4 regions of the Streptomyces sp. NPDC042364 genome follow, and region 3 is predicted to be linked to each of the others. Evidence: riboswitches for the same ligand, from Rfam matches in the RefSeq annotation. Region 3 holds a riboswitch; each other region holds the start of a gene.

Region 1 (4,778 bases), on a different contig from region 3:
CCGGGGCCGAGGGGTTCGGGGCGTGGATCATCTGCCCGTTCCCCACATAGATGCCCACATGGCTGATCCCGGAGTAGAAGAAGACCAGGTCGCCGGGGAGCAGCTCCGAGCGGGAGACGCGGCGGCCGGCGCCGATCTGGGTGTACGTGGTGCGAGGGAGGGAGACACCGGCGGAGCGGTAGGCGGCCTGGGTGAGGCCGGAGCAGTCGAAGGCGTTGGGGCCGGTGGCGCCCCAGACGTACGGGCTGCCGAGCTTGGAGTAGGCGTAGGAGACGGCGGATGCGGCGCGGTGATTGGGGGCTTTGGAAGCCGAGGACGCCGGTGAGACCGGGCCCGTGACGGTGCGCGGGGACGAGAGGGAGGAGCGCGACACGCGGCCCGGGCCGGAGCCGGGGGTGCTCAGACGGGTGCGGTCCTCGGGCGTGAGGCGGTCGAGGAGCCTCCGTGCCTCTGTCAGCTTCGAGGCGACCGTCTTCTTGTGCTGCTTGACCTCGCGCTGCTTGGTCCTGAGGGTGCCGAGTTCCACCCGGGCGGCCCCGCGGAGGCGTTCGATCTCCAGCAGCTGCTGCCGTACGCCGGCCACATCCGTCGCCTGCCGGTTGCCGACGCGTTCGGCGAGGGCGGCGTTGTCGAGATACCGGTCCGGATCACCGGAGAGCGCCAGCTGCCACGAGGGGTCGAAGCCGCCGCTCCGGTACTGCGCGGTGGCCAGTGAACCCAGCTTTTCACGGGCGGAGTTGAGCCGGTCGGTGCGGCGGGCCGCTTGGTCGCGCAGTTCCTCCAGGTTCTCCTGCGCCTGGTCGGCCTTCTCCTTGGCGCCGTTGTACTTGTCGGTGACGACCTCCGCCTCCTGGTACAGCTTGTCCACCTTCGCCTTGATCTGCTCGGGCGTGAGGTGGGGTTCGGCGTGTCCGGTGCCGTCGAAACCGGTCGCGGTCGCCGCGCCCGCGAGGGCGAGGGTTGCGGCGGTGCGGACCGTCGGGCCGCCGAGCGAGCGCTGTCTGGGCTTGCGGTGCGCTGCCACGTGGACTCCATGTCCTCTCGTACGACCGCCGTCCGTACGTCGGTGCGCACAGACCGCCTGGGGGAGCGGTTTCGCGTCCGGCGACGGCCCGCACAGGGGGGAGCGGGACGCCGCCGGACCTTCTCGGCGGTGGTGTCCGACTGCCGCCCCTGGCCCGGGCGGCGGTGGGGAGCCGGTCACCTGAGGGAGGACGTTAAACCTGGCTGTGCCGGCCCTGTGACGCGTTGTACGGAAGTGGCGCGCACAGGCCGCGAGGTGACCGTATGTGACCGTGATCTTGCCGCGGCGCCGCCATGATCACGCTGTGTAATGATCGATGCGAGGATTCCGCGCCGGGGCGGAGTGAGGGGGTGCTATGGAGCGCATATATGCAAGATCGTCCGTGCGGCGCGAGCCGTCTCCGGGCGCGGGGCGATGGTCCGAACCCCCGTCCGAGGTACCCGCCCCCGGTGCCCGGCCGGTCATCGCTCCCTCATTAGGCTCCGCCCATGGACGTACTCATCCACCTCTTCGTCGCGCTCCACATCATCGGGATCGCCGCCCTCCTGGGCGGCTTTCTCACCCAGATGAAAGCCATGGGCCAGGGCACCGCCCGCTTCGTCCCCGCCATGCTGCACGGCGCGCTCACCATGCTGATCACCGGAGCGGTCCTCGTCGGCCTCAACCAGGCCGACGACCAGCCGGTCAACAACATCAAGATCGGCATCAAGATGGCCCTGCTGGTCGTGATCATGGGACTGGTGTACGTGAAGCGCGACGACGAGGCCGTGGACAAGGCGCTGTTCGGGCTGGTGGGTGCGCTCACCATGGCGAACGTCTTCATCGCGGTGCTCTGGACCTGAGCCGGCCCGCCTCCCCGGCGGACCGGCCGCCTCCCCGGCCGTCCGGCCGCTACGCCGGCCGCACCACGCTGTGGATGGAGGACTCGCCGTCGTAGAAGACCGACTCCTCGCGGACGTAGGTTCCCGGCTTCGGGGCGTGGATCATCATGCCGTTGCCGATGTAGAGGCCGACGTGGCCGACGTTGTCGTAGAAGAAGATCAGGTCGCCGGGGCGGGCTGAGGCGAGCGGGACGGTCGTGCCGGCGTTGACCTGGTCGTAGGTGGTGCGGGGGAGGTCGACGCCGGCCGCCTTCCAGGCGGCCTGGGTGAGACCGGAGCAGTCGTAGGACCCGGGGCCGGTGGCGCCCCAGACGTACGGCTTGCCGATCTGCGCGCGTGCGAAGGTGAGGGCCTTGGCGGCCTTCGCGGCGTAGGTGGAGTCCTCGACCGTTGTCGTGGTCCCGGTGCCCGATGAGGTGTCCTGAGGGGTCTCCTGGGGCTCCTGGGCCTGCTGGGTCTCCTGCGGCTGGGCCGAATCGGCCCGTGACGGGGCCGCCGCCTGCTGCCGCGCCAGTTCCTCCGCCTTGCGGTCGGCCTCCTCCTGCTCCCGCCGCTCGATCGCCGCGAGCCGGGCCTTCTCCTCCGCGGTGAGCTGGGAGAGCAGTTCGCGGGCCGCGGCGAGCTTCGCCTGGACCTTGGCCTTGCCGGCCTTGAGGGCGTTCTGCGACTCGGTGAGCCGGTCGAGACCGGCGGACGCCTCCTGGCGCCGCTTCGAGGTCTCCGCCTGCTGGGTGACGTACTCGTCGACGGCCTCCTGCCGGCGGTCCGTCAGTCGGTCCATCAACTGGTTCCGGGCGAAGTACTCCTGCGGGTCGTCCGCCAGGAGCAGGGCCGCCGTGTCGGGGGCGGCGGCGCCCGTGCGGTACTGGGCGGCCGCGTACGAACCCAGTTCCTCGCGTGCTTCGTTGAGCTTTTCCGTCCGCTTCGCGACGTCGTCGAGGAGGCTGTCGACCTGTTTCTTCTGCTTGGCCGTCTTCTCCTTGACCGAGTTGTAGCTCTCGGTCGCCGTCTCGGCTTGGCGGTAGAGGTCGCCTACCTTCTTCTCCACCTCCTCCAGGCTCGGCTTGTCGTCGGCCGAGGGTGCGGCGGTGGCCGTCTGCGAGAGCAGGGCCACGGAGGTGAGGGCGGCCGTGGCGAGAGCGGGGGTGCGTATACCCGCGCGCGTTCGGCCGGCCGGACGCGGCTTGCGGTGCGGCGCCATGGTTCGGCGACTCCTTCCGTAGTCCGCCTACCGAGTTAGCTGTCGGGTTCGGGCGGAAGCTTCGGAAGGTTTGCCCTACGGCCCTCGCCGCGTACGGCGGTCGGGTCGATTCACCCCAGAGGTCGGTGGGTCCCCGGCTCCGGCTGCCGTGAGGGGCGTACCGGACTCGGCGGAGGCCGTGCGGCCCGGCGACGTTCGCCGGTTGGGTCGTACGGCCTGACCCAAGACGCTAGCCAACTGTTGTGGCCCGTGTGAAGGTTGATGTTCGATATGCCCGATACGTTTTCGTGACCTTGACCTCGCGGGCGCGATAGGTGGTACGTTCGATCACTCACCGCGATGAGGTCGGTGCGACCGGTGGCCGGTGGCTCCGCGGGGAGCGGACCGGAGCGCGCCCCGTACGGACTTCCCGGGGCGGCCCCTCGCTGTCAGTGGGGGCGCCTAGACTCGGAGAGCGATGAGCAGCCTCTTTGACGACAGCTTCCTGGCGGATCTCCGGGCCCCCCGCGGCCGTGACGAGGAGCCCCCGCCGCCGCCCGAGGACGATCATGTGCCGGAGCCGATTCCGGACGATCTGTTCGGCGGGAAGTTCGACGTGCCGCCGGACCGGGACGCCTACTACCGCGACGGTGCCCCGCGCCCCGCGATCGACGCGGCGGCGCTCCTGGACGGGCTGAACGAGAACCAGCGCGCGGCCGTCGTGCACGCCGGCTCCCCCCTGCTCATCGTGGCCGGGGCCGGCTCCGGCAAGACCCGTGTGCTCACCCACCGCATCGCCCACCTCCTCGGCGAGCGGAACGTCCACCCGGGCCAGATCCTCGCGATCACCTTCACCAACAAGGCCGCGGGCGAGATGAAGGAGCGCGTCGAACAACTCGTCGGACCCCGGGCGAACGCGATGTGGGTCATGACCTTCCACAGCGCCTGCGTCCGCATCCTGCGCCGCGAGAGCAAGAAGCTGGGCTTCACCTCCTCCTTCTCGATCTACGACGCCGCCGACAGCAAGCGCCTGATGGCCCTGGTCTGCCGGGACCTGGACCTCGACCCCAAGCGCTTCCCGCCCAAGTCCTTCAGCGCCAAGATCAGCAACCTGAAGAACGAGCTGATCGACGAGGAGGACTTCGCCGCCCAGGCCTCCGACGGCTTCGAGAAGACCCTCGCCCAGGCCTACGCGCTCTACCAGTCCCGCCTCCGCGAGGCGAACGCGCTCGACTTCGACGACCTGATCATGACGACGGTCAATCTGCTCCGCGCCTTCCCGGACGTCGCCGAGCACTACCGCCGACGCTTCCGTCATGTCCTCGTCGATGAGTACCAGGACACCAACCACGCCCAGTACGCCCTGGTCAGGGAGCTGGTCGGCACCTCCGAGCACCCCGTCGACGTACCCCCCGGCGAGTACGACATCCCGCCCGCCGAGCTGTGCGTCGTCGGTGACGCCGACCAGTCGATCTACGCCTTCCGCGGTGCGACGATCCGCAACATCCTCCAGTTCGAGGAGGACTACCCGAACGCGACCACGATCCTGCTCGAGCAGAACTACCGCTCGACGCAGACGATCCTCTCCGCCGCCAACGCCGTCATCGAGCGCAACGAGTCCCGCCGCCCCAAGAACCTGTGGACCAACGCGGGCGCCGGCGCGCAGATCACCGGTTACGTCGCCGACACCGAG
Region 2 (4,778 bases), on a different contig from region 3:
CTCCCTGGCGTGGATGGACGTGAAGACCTCCGGCGACGTCGAGGTGCCCGTCATCGAGGCCGCCGTCGACGAGGAGCTCGCCCGGTTCGCCGCCGAGGGCCCCACGGCCGAGGAGATGGAGCGCGCCCAGGCCCAGTTGGAGCGCGAGTGGCTGGACCGGCTCGGCACGGTCGCGGGCCGCGCCGACGAACTGTGCCGCTTCGCGGTCCTGTTCGGCGACCCCAAGCTCGCCCTGACCGCCGTCGACCGGGTGCTCGACGTGACCGCCGAGGAGGTCCGGGAGGTCGCCGCGGCGCGCCTGCGGCCCGACAACCGCGCGGTGCTCGTCTACGAGCCCGTCGCCGGCGACGACGCCGACGACGAGGCAGCCGAGGCCGAGACCGCGGCGGCGGACGCCGACGCAACCACCGACGAGAACGAGGAGTCGGCGAAGTGACCGAGCTCGCGACCATGGACTTCCACCCGCAGCCCCAGGCCGGCGAGGCCAGGCCCTGGGCGTTCCCGGCGCCGGAGCGCGGCACCCTGGACAACGGCCTGACGGTGCTCCGCTGCCACCGCCCCGGCCAGCAGGTCGTCGCCGTCGAGGTTCTCCTCGACGCTCCCCTGGACGCCGAGCCCGCCGGTCTCGACGGCGTCGCCACGATCATGACCAGGGCCTTCTCCGAGGGCACCGACAAGCACTCGGCCGAGGAGTTCGCCGCCGAGCTCGAGCGCTGCGGCGCCACCCTCGACTCGCACGCCGACCACCCCGGCGTGCGCCTCTCCCTCGAGGTGCCCGTGTCGCGGCTGGGCAAGGCGCTCGGCCTGCTCTCCGACGCCCTGCGGGCCCCCGCGTTCGCGGACAGCGAGATCGAGCGGCTCGTGGCCAACCGCCTCGACGAGATCCCGCACGAGACCGCCAACCCGGGACGCCGGGCCGCGAAGGAACTCTCCAAACAGCTGTTCCCGGCGGACTCCCGCATGTCCCGCCCCCGCCAGGGCACCGAGGAGACCGTCGCGCGCATCGACTCCGCGGCCGTACGCGCCTTCTACGAGCGGCATGTCCGCCCCTCGACGGCCACCGCCGTGGTCGTCGGCGACCTCACCGGCGTCGACCTCGACGCGCTGCTCGGCGACACCCTGGGCGCCTGGACGGGCTCCCCGGCCAAGCCCCGCCCCGTGCCGCCGGTGAGCGCCGACGACACCGGGCGCGTCGTCATCGTGGACCGCCCCGGCGCCGTCCAGACCCAGCTGCTCATCGGCCGGGTGGGCGTCGACCGGCACGACCGGGTGTGGCCGGCCCAGGTGCTCGGCACCTACTGCCTCGGCGGCACCCTCACCTCCCGCCTGGACCGCGTCCTGCGCGAGGAGAAGGGCTACACCTACGGCGTGCGCGCGTTCGGCCAGGTGCTGCGCTCCGCGCCCGACGGCTCCGGTGTCTCGATGCTCGCCATCAGCGGTTCCGTCGACACACCGAACACCGGTCCGGCGCTCGACGACCTCTGGACGGTGCTGCGCACCCTCGCCGCCGACGGTCTGACGGACGCAGAGCGCGACGTCGCCGTGCAGAACCTCGTCGGGGTCGCCCCCCTGAAGTTCGAGACGGCGGCGGCCGTGGCGAGCACCCTGGCCGACCAGGTCGAGCAGCACCTGCCGGACGACTACCAGTCGACGCTGTACCGGCAGCTCGCCGCCACCGGCACGGTGGAGGCCACCGCGGCCGTCGTCAGCGCCTTCCCGGTGGACCGTCTGGTGACCGTCCTCGTCGGTGACGCCGCAGAGATCGAGGAACCCGTCAGGGCCCTCGGCATCGGTGAAGTCACGGTCGTCCCGGCGGAGTAGAACCCGCACGCGAACGGGGGGAACGAGGGGCCCTGGTGACGGAAGAGTCACCAGGGCCCCCGTTTGTCCCTATTGGTGGCGGAGGTTGCAGGTCTGACCTGTGGCGTACGCCTCAAAACCCGTGATGCGTTTGTTATTTCGGAGGCGGCCCGCTTAGCGTCGGTCCGGCTGTTCGTCAGCAGTTCGCCGCACCCGCGGCACCGGACAGTCATCGCCGAGTCCCCGATGGTGCGAGCCAGGGGAGCCGGGGACCCACCGCAGTCCCTGGGGTGAATCGGGTGCCCTTCGCGAGCTTCGCGAAACGAGGGGTGTCCGTAGGAGACCTTCCTGCTCCGAACCCGTCAGCTAACCCGGTAGGCGAGAGGGAAGGAAAGGACCAGCCACTTCATGGGGTTCACCCGCGCTCCCGGGAAACACCGCCGTCCTGGCCGCGTGAAGCGCACGACCACGAGGACCGTGGGCGTGGCCGCTCTCACCACCACCGGTGTCGTCGGCACCGTGGCCGTCCCGGCGCTCGCCGCGGAGCCCGCGCCCGAGCAGACCGGGCTGAACCAGATCATCGTCCTCGGCGACACGGTCGCCGAGCAGGTCGACGCCCAGGCCGCCGCCCAGCAGCAGGCCGCCGAGGTGGCCGCCGTCAAGCAGAAGGCGCAGGAGGAGGCCCGCAAGGCCGCCGCCGAGAAGGCCGAGCAGGAGCGCGCCGCGGCCAAGGAGCGCGAGGAGATCAAGGCACGTGCCGCCCGTGCGGCCGAGCGTGAGCGCCTCAACTCCTACGTCGCCCCCATCAGCGGCTCCTACGTCTCCACCGGCTACAAGTCCGGCGGCGCCGTCTGGTCCTCCGGCAGCCACACCGGTGTCGACTTCCACGCCGCCTCCGGCACCGCCGTCCGGTCCGTGGGCGCCGGCACCGTCGTCGAGGCCGGCTGGGGCGGCGCGTACGGCAACAACGTCGTGATCAAGATGAACGACGGCACGTACACCCAGTACGGCCACCTGTCGTCCATCACCGTCTCGGTGGGCCAGACGGTCACCCCCGGCCAGCAGATCGGCCTCTCCGGCGCGACCGGCAACGTCACCGGCCCGCACCTGCACTTCGAGGCCCGCACGTCGGCCGAGTACGGCTCGGACATCGACCCCGTCGCGTACCTGCGTGCGCACGGTGTGAACGTCTGACGAAAGCATCACCGCTTCAGGAAGCCCCGGCTCACCGAGCCGGGGCTTTCCTTGTTGTGGCGTACCTCCTGTCCAAAAAATATCCATGGATTCCGGCCCGCCATCGGAAATTCCGGCTCGCTGCAATAGAGTCGCCTGAACACACGTCAATCAACGACGTTTCACGGGGATTAAGGCGGAGGTCGGTCATGCGTATTCCGGCGCACTCGGTATGCACGGCGATCCGTGATGACATCGTCGCGGGTGTCTACGAGCGCGGCAGCCGCCTCACCGAGGAACTGCTCGCCCGCCGGTACGGCGTCAGCCGCGTGCCCGTGCGCGAGGCGCTGCGCACGCTGGAGGCCGAGGGCTTCGTGGTGACCCGCCGGCACGCGGGCGCGTGCGTCGCCGAGCCGACCGAGCAGGAGGCCGCCGACCTGCTGGAGATGCGCATGCTGTTGGAGCCCCTCGGCGCGGCCCGCGCCGCCCAGCGCCGCACCGAGGCGCACCTCAAGGTGCTGCGCGGCCTGGTCAGGCTGGGCCAGGAGCGCGCCAGGAGGGGCAACAGCGAGGATCTGCGCTCCCTGGGCGGCTGGTTCCACGAGACGCTGGCCCAGGCCTCCGGGAGCCCCGCGCTGACCTCGACGCTCGCCCAGCTGCGGCACAAGATCGCCTGGATGTACGCGGTCGAGGCGCCGGCCAACCCGGTGGAGTCCTGGGCCGAGCACGGCGGCATCGTGGACGCCGTGGCCCGCGGCGACAGCGAGCGCGCGCGGACGATCACCGCTCTGCACACCGAGCGCGCGACCTCGGCGCACCGGCTGCGCTTTCCCGGCCGGCCCGCCGCGGCGGAGCGACAGGACCGTGTGAGGACTTCGCAACACCCCGTAAACACGCCGAGCCTGCGGCATTAACACAAGGGCCGTATACAAAGAGGACAGGAATTCGAGGGGCGCTATTTCTGCTGCCCGCGGACGGATTTCCGGAAGCGTCTGCCCCTGGGAAAGACGCTTCTGCCCATGGAAATGCGAAGGGCTCGCCCGATAAACCGGACGAGCCCTTCAGTGCTGCCGCGAGCGGCCTTTCAGGCCTTTGTCACGCGGGTCAGACCGTCTCGGGGAGCTCTTCGAGCCCCTCGGCGACGAGCTTCGCCAGACGGTCGAGCGCGGCGTCCGCGCCCTCGGCGTCGGAGGCGAGGACGATCTCCTCGCCCCCCTGGGCGCCCAGGCCCAGGACCGCCAGCATGGAAGCGGCGTTGACGGGGTTGCCGTCGGCCTTGGCGATCGTCACGGGGATACCGGAGGCCGTGGCGGCCCGGACGAAGATGGAAGCGGGGCGGGCGTGGAGGCCCTCGGCCCAGCCGACGTTGACGCGGCGCTCAGCCATGTGATGCTGCCCTTCAGGTGTGTCTCGGGTACCTCGAAGAGGTCTAGACCGGGTTGTCTAGACCAGTTTCCCATATCGTGAAGCGTCACCGGCGCGAGGCCCACGGCCTGACCGCGCACCGGCTGTTGTGTTTCCCCAGACTGCCTCGCGACGTTGCCGGACGCGAGCCGTACTCTGGGGCCCATGCAGACCTCGTCGGACCGGCATGAGTACCCCGCCCACTGGGAGGCCGACGTGGTGCTGCGCGACGGCGGCACCGCACGCATCCGGCCCATCACCGTTGATGACGCCGAGCGCCTGGTCAGCTTCTACGAGCAGGTCTCCGACGAGTCGAAGTACTACCGCTTCTTCGCGCCGTACCCTCGCCTGTCCGCCAAGGACGTCCACCGCTTCACGCACCACGACTTCGTGGACCGGGT
Region 3 (4,778 bases):
GAGGAGGGCTGGCGCCTGTCCCAGCTGCACGGCCGGTGGGCGGCCGAGTCCCGGTTGGCGCGTGGCGAACTCACCTACGGGGAGAAGGTCATCGGCAGCCGCCGAGGGCACACCGGACACCAGCACCTGCCCTGGGTCGCCCTCGACACCGACGCCACCGAGGACCACGGCGAGGTCTACGGCTGCGCCCTCGGCTGGTCGGGCTCCTGGCGGATCGCCGTGGCCCAGCTGCCGGACGCACGGGTGCAGATCACCGGCGGCGCCGGGTACGACGAGTCGGGGCTGTTGCGGCTGGAGGCGGGGGAGACGTTCACCACGCCCGTTTTCGCGGGACTGTGGTCCGACGGCGGCCACGGCGGGGCGAGCCGGGCCTGGCACGCCTACCAGCGGGCGTATGTCATCCCGGACGCGGACCGGGACCGACCGGTGCTGTTCAACTCCTGGGAGGCCACCGAGTTCGACATCTCGGAGGAGCAGCAGGGGGCGCTGGCGGAGCGGGCGGCGGCCATCGGGGTCGAGCTGTTCGTGGTCGACGACGGCTGGTTCGGGGCGCGCACCAGTGACCGGGCCGGACTCGGCGACTGGACGCCCAACCCGGACCGCTTCCCCCAGGGGCTGAAGCCGCTCGCCGACCGGGTGCACGCCCTCGGGATGCAGTTCGGCATCTGGGTCGAGCCCGAGATGGTCAACCCGGACAGCGAGCTGTACCGGGCGCACCCCGACTGGGCGCAGTACCAACCGGGACGAAAGCGGACGGAACTGCGCAATCAGCTGGTGCTGAACCTCGCGCGGCCGGACGTCCAGGATTATCTGTGGGAGAAGCTGGACGCCCTGCTCTCCAGCGCCCCGATCGACTATGTGAAGTGGGACTTCAACCGCTGCTTCACGGACGCCGGCTGGCCCGGTGAGCCGTACCCGCAGAAGCTGTGGGTCGAGCACGTGCACGCGTTCTACGCCCTGCTGGACCGGCTGCGGGCCGCGCACCCGGGTGTCGCCTTCGAGTCGTGCTCGGGCGGGGGCGGCCGGATCGATCTCGGCGTCATGTCGCGGACCGACCAGGTGTGGACCTCCGACAACACCGACCCCCTGGACCGGCTCGCCATCCAGCACGGATTCAGTCACATCCATCCGGCGCGGGTCATGGCCGCGTGGGTCACCGACAGCCCCAACAACCAGCTCAACGGCCGGGTCAGCTCCCTGCGGTTCCGCTTCGTCAGTGCCATGGCGGGCGTGCTCGGCGTCGGCGGCGACCTCACCAAGTGGAGCGAGGCGGAACTGGCCGAGGCGCGGGAGTGGGTGCAGCTCTACAAGGAGATCAAGCCCGTCGTGCAGCGCGGCGACCAGTACCGGCTGCGCCCGCCGAGCGGAGGGCTGAGCGCCGTGCAGTACGTCCACGGCGACGAGGTGGTCGTCCTCGCCTGCCTCCAGGCCCAGCACTACGGCGAGCCGCTCCCGCCGCTCCGGCTGCGCGGCCTTGACCCCGCGAAAACCTACGAATGCCGTGAAACGGGCGAAGTGCACCGAGGGGCGGTGCTGTTGCACCACGGCCTGCGGACCGGGCTGCGCGGTGACTTCGATGCGACGGTTATCCGCCTGCGTCGCACTTGAGCGATCTGTCCGAAATGGAGCCGTTAATCCAACTGGCCCTGGAATAAAGACTACTGAGGCGTAGGCGCGTGAGCAGCGTCATACTCGTGACGGACTGTCGTCGTCATGCTCACGTAATTCAGGAGCTTTTCCAGGGCCTTTGGAAATGCCTATACGGCACACCTTTACGGAGCGTAATCGGGATTCGGTGTAAGGATCACGTAGGAAGACGCGCGGGAAATCCAGATAGTTGTCTCTGTGGGGACAAGTCGCTTACGTTCAGCCTCGATCCGGACGGACGCCCAATCCTGCCGCCGACCGGAGCCGCATACCGACCCGATCCACGGCAGGAGCGGGGGACCCACAGGCAGTACCGCCTGTTCCGGTCTCCGGAACGGCTAGGGGTAAAGCCGGGCGCAAGCCCGGCCGGGCATCTCCAGTCCGCACCCGACAGCTCACCTCGCAGGCGCCGGAGAGGAATTCGCCATGCCCGCGAAGGGTAAGCATCGCCGTCCCAAGTCCCAGCGTTTCACCCGCTCGATCGCTGCCGCCGGAACCGGTGGCGCCGCGCTCGCGCTGCCCCTGATGGGAGCCGCCGGCGCTCACGCCGCGACCCCCACGGCCGCCGTCTCCGGAGCTTCCGAGAAGACGGCCACGGCCACCCCCGGGAAGGCCGTCACCGAGCAGATCGCCGCGAAGAAGAAGGCGGCCAGGACCTACACCGTGAAGGCCGGCGACTACCTCGCGAAGATCGCGGACGAGCAGGATGTCCGGGGCGGCTGGAAGCGGCTCTACTCGGACAACCGTTCAGTGATCGGCTCCGACCCCTCGCTCATCCACCCGGGACTGAAGCTCGTCGTCGGCGGCAAGCCGGCGTCGGGCGGGCTGTCCCAGTCGTCGACGAAGACCCAGTCGTCGCAGTCCTCCAAGCCCGCCCAGGCGTCGAAGCCCTCCGGGTCCGCGGCGAAGGCGACGACCGGTGCGTCCGCCGGTCAGGTGGCCGAGTCCAGCAGCTCCGGCTACACCCTGCCCATCCAGGGCGCCACCATCAGCACGGCGTACAAGACCGCCGGCAGCATGTGGTCCAGCGGCTACCACACCGGTGTCGACTTCGTGGCCCCGACCGGCACGAGCCTCAAGGCCGTGGGCGCCGGCACCGTCGTCTCCGCCGGCTGGGGCGGTGCGTACGGCAACCAGGTCGTCATCAAGCTCGCCGACGGCTACTACGCCCAGTACGCCCACCTGTCCTCGATCGGTGTCTCCGCGGGGCAGTCCGTGAGCGGCGGTCAGCAGATCGGCCTGTCGGGTGCCACCGGCAATGTCACCGGCCCGCACCTGCACTTCGAGATCCGTACGACCCCCGACTACGGCTCGGACATCGACCCGCTGGCCTATCTGCGGTCGAAGGGCGTCACCGTCTGACGCGCCGCTCCCGGCCCACCTGATGTCATCGAAGGCCGGACCCCGATCCCGGGGTCCGGCCCTCGCCATGCCCCTGCGAGAAGGAGGGGCCACCGCCGTCGCGGCGGCGGTCACGGCGGCGGCGGGGGAGCCTCACGACCACGCGTAGGGCTTTCGATCGGGTGATCGCCGGGGACGACTTCCGGCGGCTCCGGCGGTGGCAAGGGGAGTTGGGGCGCGGTGGGACGGTGAGTGCCGCGCGGGGGCGCTGGAGGCCGACGACCGGGTGTCCGGCCTGAACAACTCCCGACGACCCGGAATCCCTTCCGGATCCAGGAATTCCGGGTGTGGCGGCTGTTCTGACCCGGCGTATTCCCGGGTTGATCGAATCTTGAAGCGTGGTCTATCTCACCGCCCGTCAACCCCTTATTACGGTCGCGTAGGTCACATCCCAAGGTGAATCATGGGCCGATGTGGCAGACGATTCGAAGAACAGCAGATCAGTGATCGGGTCGTACGTGGCGGTGGGGGACAGCTTCACCGAGGGCGTCGGCGATCCCGGCCCCGACGGGGCGTTCGTCGGTTGGGCGGACCGGTTCGCGGTACTTCTCGCGGACCGGGTGCCCGAGGGCGACTTCAGATACACCAATCTCGCGGTGCGGGGGAAGCTCCTCGACCAGATCATCGAGGACCAGGTGCCGAGGGCGCTCGAACTCGCGCCGGATCTCCTTTCCTTCTGCGCGGGCGGGAACGACATCATCCGGCCCGGCACGGACCCGGACGAGGTCGCGGAGCGGTTCGAGCGGGCTGTGGCGCGGCTCACCTCGGCGATCGGCACGGTGATGGTGACCACCGGGTTCGACACACGTGACGTGCCGGTGCTCAGGCATCTGCGCGGGAAGATCGCGACGTACAACGGGCATGTGCGCGCGATCGCCGACCGGTACGGGTGTCCGGTGCTCGACCTGTGGTCGCTCAGGACCGTGCAGGACCGGCGTGCCTGGGACGACGACCGGTTGCACCTGTCGCCCGAGGGGCACACGCGGGTCGCTCTGCGGGCCGGGCAGGTGCTGGGGGTGGAGGTGCCGGCGGATCCCGAGCAGCCGTGGCCGCCGCTGCCGCCGCGGGGGACGTTCGAGGTGCGCCGGGACAACATCCAATGGGCGCGGGAGTATCTCGTGCCGTGGATCGGGCGGCGGTTGCGCGGGGAGTCGTCCGGGGACCACGTGTCGGCGAAGGGGGCACTGTCGCCCGACGACATCAGGATGCGGATCGAATCCGTGGCCTGACGGTGCTGGAAGGCGCCCGACGCCCGCGGCGCGCTGCGGACGGGGCCGTGCCGGTGCGTCAGTCCGTGGGCCAAGGGGTGTCCCGTGATCCCCGGCGGATCAGCGCGCGGCACCGGGGCGCGGGCCCCGCTCCACCGGAGTGATTGCCGGGGTGCCCCCGTCCCCCGTGGCCGTACCCACCTGACCGGGGCGCGCAGGGAACCTGCCTCCCGGGCCAGGATCACGCACAGGAGCGGGCCGCGGCTCCCAGGGCCGAGTGCGCCGGGGGCCTGGGGCCCCTCCCGGTAGGGACGGGTTCTCCGGGCCGCTGTGTCCGACGGGCTCGGCACACCGGCACGAGCCCCTTCCGCGCACGGACGGTTGACGGGCCGCCGTTGTCAGTTCGTCGGCGGCCGGCCCAGGTTCAGCTCGTGGGCCAGGGTCTCGTCCGCCCATTGCCGGGCCTTCGCGCGGGAGACCGCTCCGTCGTAGGACGTCAGTTGTACGGCCAGGCCGTCCAGG
Region 4 (4,778 bases), on a different contig from region 3:
CCCACCCCCGGCGAGGACCTCATCTCCGGTCTCATCCGCGCCTCGGACCACGGTGAGCACCTCACCGAGAACGAGGCCGCCGCGATGGCCTTCATCCTTCTGTTCGCCGGGTTCGAGACCACCGTCAACCTCATCGGCAACGGCACCTACGCACTCCTCACCCACCCCGGGCAGCGCGCCCGCCTCCAGACCTCCCTCGCCGCGGGCGAAACCGCCCTGCTGGAGACCGGAGTCGAGGAACTCCTCCGCTACGACGGCCCCGTGGAACTCGCCACCTGGCGGTTCGCCACACAGCCGCTGACCATCGGCGGGCAGGACATCGCCCCCGGCGACCCCGTGCTGGTCGTGCTCGCGGCGGCCGACCGCGACCCGGCCCGCTTCGCCGACCCGGACACCCTCGACCTCTCCCGCCGTGACAACCAGCACCTCGGCTACGGCCACGGCATCCACTACTGCCTGGGCGCACCCCTGGCCCGCCTGGAGGGGCAGACCGCGCTCGCGACACTCCTCACCCGCCTGCCCGACCTGCGGCTCGCCGCCGATCCGGCCGACCTGCGCTGGCGCGGCGGGCTCATCATGCGTGGATTGCGCACGCTTCCGGTCGAATTCACACCGCGTCAGGGCGATTGAACGGCGCGTACAGTACCCGGAAGAGCGGAAGAACATGACAGACCCTCAAGTTCGTGATCTTCACGTGATCTACGCTGCATTAACTTGTGACAACTGATCGTCTGCGGCTACGTTCACACGTCAGTGCGAGGGATCGTCACATCCTTCGCACAGCTCTCTGCTGTCGTGTGAAAGGCAACCGCATGCTCTCCGGGAACGGTCGTCACCGTCGCCCCCGTCAGGCTCCGGCACTCCTCGTGGCGGCCGGAGTGACCGGCTCCGCCATCGCCATCCCGCTCCTCGGCGCCACCGGCGCGAGCGCGGCCAGCGGAACCACCTGGGATCAGGTGGCGGAGTGCGAGAGCGGCGGCTCCTGGAGCGCGGACACCGGGAACGGGCGCTCCGGCGGCCTCCAGATCTCCCAGGCCAACTGGGAGCGTTACGGCGGACTCGACTACGCGACCAGCCCCGACCGGGCCAGCCGTTCGCAGCAAATCGAGGTCGCCGAGAGAATCCTCGCCGAGCAGGGTGTCGGCGTCTGGTCCACCTGCGGGCTCCTCCACAACCTCGACGGCGACTCGGCCCCGGCCGACGTGGACACCGGTGTCGCGGAGGATTCATCCGGCATGGGTGATTCGTCCGGTTCATCCGACTCATCCGGCAACTCCACCAAGTCGGATGACTCGTCCGACTCCTCCGTGTCGCCAGACACATCCGGTTCACCGGAATCGTCCTCCGGTGCATCCGAGGGTTCCGCCAAGGCCGACACCGGCGCGGGGGACTCCTCCGACTCCGCGGGCTCCGACCGCACCGGCGGCTCGCAGGAGTCCGGCAGCTCGTCCGCGGGTGACGCCGAGAACGGCGACTCGGACAACTCCGCACGGAGCGACACCCCTTCCGCCAGCGGCGATGCCGACGCCGGCACCGGTCGCCACCGCGGCGCGAGCGCCGAGGAGGGTGTCGGCGCCGACGCTGCCGAATCCCCTCGCGACACCTCCGCCGGCCGTCACGCCTCCCGTGGTGGTGACGCCTCCCGTGAGGCCGTCGACGGCTCGTACACCGTCCGCCCCGGCGACAGCCTGACGGCCATCGCCGACTCCCTTGAGGTGAGTGGCGGATGGCGGGAGCTGTACGCAGAGAACGAGGACACGGTCGGAACCGACCCGGACCTCATCCTTCCCGGTCAGACCCTGGAAGTCGATGCCGAAACGGGTGAAAAGTAGCGGCAGTTCGGGTCATGGTTCGCCCCTTAATGCCCGTTTTGATCTCGGTGGGAGATGAATCACAGACCCCCTGATCGTCTTTGAAATTCGGCGAATCACGTGTTTACGGTCGTGACCGCTCGCCACAGCGGGCCCTTGCGGTCGTCACGCCGAATCCTGCCGACGCCCGCTCGGAACAGTCGTCGCGTCAAGCGCCGTAGGCAGGAGCGGGGGACCCAAGGTTTGCGCCGGGTCCGGCGGTTGAGGCCCTTCGGGGTCACGCCGCCGGTACCGGCTCGGGGTGAAGCCGCATCACGTGAGCCGAGAGGCGAGCGGGTGCGGCCGGGCAACTCAACCGGCCCGAACCCGACAGCTCACCTCGTAGGCGTCGGTGAGGGGATCACTCCATGCTGTTTTCCGGCAAGGGCAAGCACCGCCGTCCGTCCAAGACCGCCCGCGCCATCGCCGTCGCCGGTGTCACCGGCGCCGCCGCGATCGCCGCCCCGCTCATGGCGGCCGGCAGCGCCTCCGCCGCCACCGCGTCCGAGTGGGACGCCGTCGCCCAGTGCGAGTCCGGCGGCAACTGGTCCATCAACACCGGCAACGGCTACTACGGCGGTCTGCAGTTCTCGGCCTCCACCTGGGCCGGCTACGGCGGCACGCAGTACGCCTCCACCGCCGACCAGGCCACCAAGGCCCAGCAGATCGCCATCGCCGAGAAGGTCCTCGCGGGCCAGGGCAAGGGTGCCTGGCCGGTCTGCGGCAAGGGCCTGTCCAGCGCGTCGTACGACGGCGCCGCGGCCTCCTCCTCGAACGACTCCGGCTCGGGCTCGAGTTCGGGCTCGTCCTCCTCCTCGCAGGAGAGCACCCAGGAGACCCGCGCCTCGCGTTCCTCCGAGCGCGCCACCGTCCAGACCCCGACCGGCAAGAAGGTCAAGAAGGGCGACGGCGAGTACAAGGTCGTCAGCGGTGACACCCTCAGCAGCATCGCCGCCGAGAAGAACGTCAAGGGTGGCTGGGAGAAGCTCTTCGAGCTGAACAAGGACATCATCGACGACGCCGACTTCATCTACCCCGGCCAGCAGCTCCACCTCGGCTGACGGCCGGTCCGACGGTCGCCGCGGCCGGGCCGGAGGGCCCGCCGCGGCCGGGCCGGGACACCGGTTCGGCCGGGCCGAAAAAAAGGCCGCTCCCCGGCTGAACCGTGGCTCGCTCACGATCGTGTCCTCCATAGTGAAGACCTCGTGAGGGCCGTCCCCCGTCCCCACGGGCCCCCCGCTCCGGTGCGCATTCCCCCGTACGCACCGGGGCGGGGTTTTTCTGTGCCCCGGGCCGCTCCGCTCCCGTCTGCCGGACCCTTCTGTTCACTTTCCCGCCCACCCCCCTTTGTTCCGAGCCGAAACAATGGGTACGGTCTGTCTGTCCACGGGACGGTCGGTCGGCTGCCGACGGCCCCGGGGCGGTTAGGCTCTAGTCGCATGGCCCTCGCGGCCCCGCACCAATGCGTCACATCCCAAGAAGGAGATGCTCGTGCCGTCCATCGACGTCGTCGTAGCCCGGGAAATCCTGGACTCCCGAGGCAACCCCACGGTCGAGGTCGAGGTCGGCCTCGACGACGGCAGCACCGGTCGTGCCGCCGTCCCGTCCGGCGCCTCCACGGGCGCCTTCGAGGCCATCGAGCTCCGTGACGGTGACCCCAACCGCTACCTCGGCAAGGGTGTCGAGAAGGCCGTCCTCGCCGTGATCGAGCAGATCGGCCCGGAGCTGGTCGGCTACGACGCCACCGAGCAGCGCCTGATCGACCAGGCCATGTTCGACCTGGACGCCACCGACAACAAGGGCTCCCTCGGCGCCAACGCCATCCTCGGCGTCTCCCTCGCCGTCGCCCACGCCGCCTCCGAGGCCAGCGACCTCCCGCTCTTCCGCTACCTGGGCGGCCCGAACGCGCACCTGCTGCCCGTTCCGATGATGAACATCCTGAACGGCGGCTCGCACGCCGACACCAACGTGGACATCCAGGAGTTCATGATCGCGCCCATTGGCGCGGAGTCCTTCTCCGAGGCCCTGCGCTGGGGCGCCGAGGTCTACCACACCCTCAAGAAGGTGCTGAAGCGCAAGGGCCTGAACACCGGCCTCGGCGACGAGGGCGGCTTCGCCCCGAACCTGGACTCCAACCGCGCCGCCCTCGACCTCATCCTCGAGGCCGTCAACGAGGCCGGCTACACCCCCGGCGAGCAGATCGCCCTGGCGCTCGACGTCGCCGCCTCCGAGTTCTACAAGGACGGCGTGTACGTCTTCGAGGGCAAGGAGCGCTCCGCCGCCGAGATGACGGACTACTACGCCGAGCTCGTCGACGCGTACCCGCTCGTCTCCATCGAGGACCCGCTGTTCGAGGACGACTGGGACGGCTGGAAGACCATCACCGAGCGCCTCGGCGACAAGGTGCAGCTCGTCGGCGACGACCTGTTCGTCACCAACCCCGAGCGCCTCGCCCGCGGCATCGAGGAGGGCGCGGCCAACGCGCTGCTCGTCAAGGTCAACCAGATCGGCTCGCTCACCGAGACCCTGGACGCCGTCGAGCTGGCCCAGCGCAACGGCTTCAAGTGCATGATGTCCCACCGCTCCGGCGAGACCGAGGACGTCACCATCGCCGACCTCGCCGTCGCCGTGAACTGCGGCCAGATCAAGACCGGCGCCCCGGCCCGCTCGGACCGCGTCGCCAAGTACAACCAGCTGCTGCGCATCGAGGAGATCCTCGACGACGCCGCGGTGTACGCCGGCCGCAGCGCCTTCCCGCGTTTCAAGGGCTGACCGCCCGGCTGACCGCCTCCCGGCGTCCGCTCCGCGGACCACGGGCACAGCAGGGGCCGACCCCGGCAAGGCGGCAGCAGCAGGCGTCGCACGTACGTCCCCGTACCCGGTCCCGTACCGTGTGCGGGGACGTACGCACGTGGGGCCGCCCGTAGG

Evidence for each region. A riboswitch is a leader RNA that binds a small molecule or an ion and turns the genes downstream of it on or off. The one in region 3 is predicted to bind cyclic di-AMP.
Region 1: another riboswitch for cyclic di-AMP. It lies ahead of AC067N_RS21655 (C40 family peptidase); the one in region 3 lies ahead of AC067N_RS06250 (M23 family metallopeptidase).
Region 2: another riboswitch for cyclic di-AMP. It lies ahead of AC067N_RS17290 (M23 family metallopeptidase); the one in region 3 lies ahead of AC067N_RS06250 (M23 family metallopeptidase).
Region 4: another riboswitch for cyclic di-AMP. It lies ahead of AC067N_RS31995 (transglycosylase family protein); the one in region 3 lies ahead of AC067N_RS06250 (M23 family metallopeptidase).

Annotation. Positions count from the first base shown of each region.
Region 1 covers NZ_JBWKAJ010000010.1:168,758-173,535, reverse strand. The annotation lists gene AC067N_RS21665 (C40 family peptidase) at 1-1,024, opposite strand, end outside; gene AC067N_RS21660 (hypothetical protein) at 1,513-1,866, shown strand; gene AC067N_RS21655 (C40 family peptidase) at 1,916-3,106, opposite strand; cyclic di-AMP (ydaO/yuaA leader) riboswitch at 3,116-3,288, opposite strand; gene pcrA (DNA helicase PcrA) at 3,564-4,778, shown strand, end outside.
Region 2 covers NZ_JBWKAJ010000007.1:282,585-287,362, reverse strand. The annotation lists gene AC067N_RS17300 (M16 family metallopeptidase) at 1-436, shown strand, start outside; gene AC067N_RS17295 (M16 family metallopeptidase) at 433-1,821, shown strand; cyclic di-AMP (ydaO/yuaA leader) riboswitch at 2,024-2,196, shown strand; gene AC067N_RS17290 (M23 family metallopeptidase) at 2,209-2,994, shown strand; gene AC067N_RS17285 (GntR family transcriptional regulator) at 3,183-3,887, shown strand; gene AC067N_RS17280 (HPr family phosphocarrier protein) at 4,078-4,359, opposite strand; gene AC067N_RS17275 (bifunctional acetate--CoA ligase family protein/GNAT family N-acetyltransferase) at 4,543-4,778, shown strand, end outside.
Region 3 covers NZ_JBWKAJ010000002.1:676,270-681,047, forward strand. The annotation lists gene AC067N_RS06245 (alpha-galactosidase) at 1-1,608, shown strand, start outside; cyclic di-AMP (ydaO/yuaA leader) riboswitch at 1,911-2,069, shown strand; gene AC067N_RS06250 (M23 family metallopeptidase) at 2,074-3,009, shown strand; gene AC067N_RS06255 (SGNH/GDSL hydrolase family protein) at 3,492-4,277, shown strand; gene AC067N_RS06260 (TetR/AcrR family transcriptional regulator) at 4,655-4,778, opposite strand, start outside.
Region 4 covers NZ_JBWKAJ010000022.1:55,084-59,861, reverse strand. The annotation lists gene AC067N_RS32005 (cytochrome P450 family protein) at 1-630, shown strand, start outside; gene AC067N_RS32000 (transglycosylase family protein) at 813-1,832, shown strand; cyclic di-AMP (ydaO/yuaA leader) riboswitch at 2,015-2,214, shown strand; gene AC067N_RS31995 (transglycosylase family protein) at 2,219-2,911, shown strand; gene eno (phosphopyruvate hydratase) at 3,342-4,622, shown strand.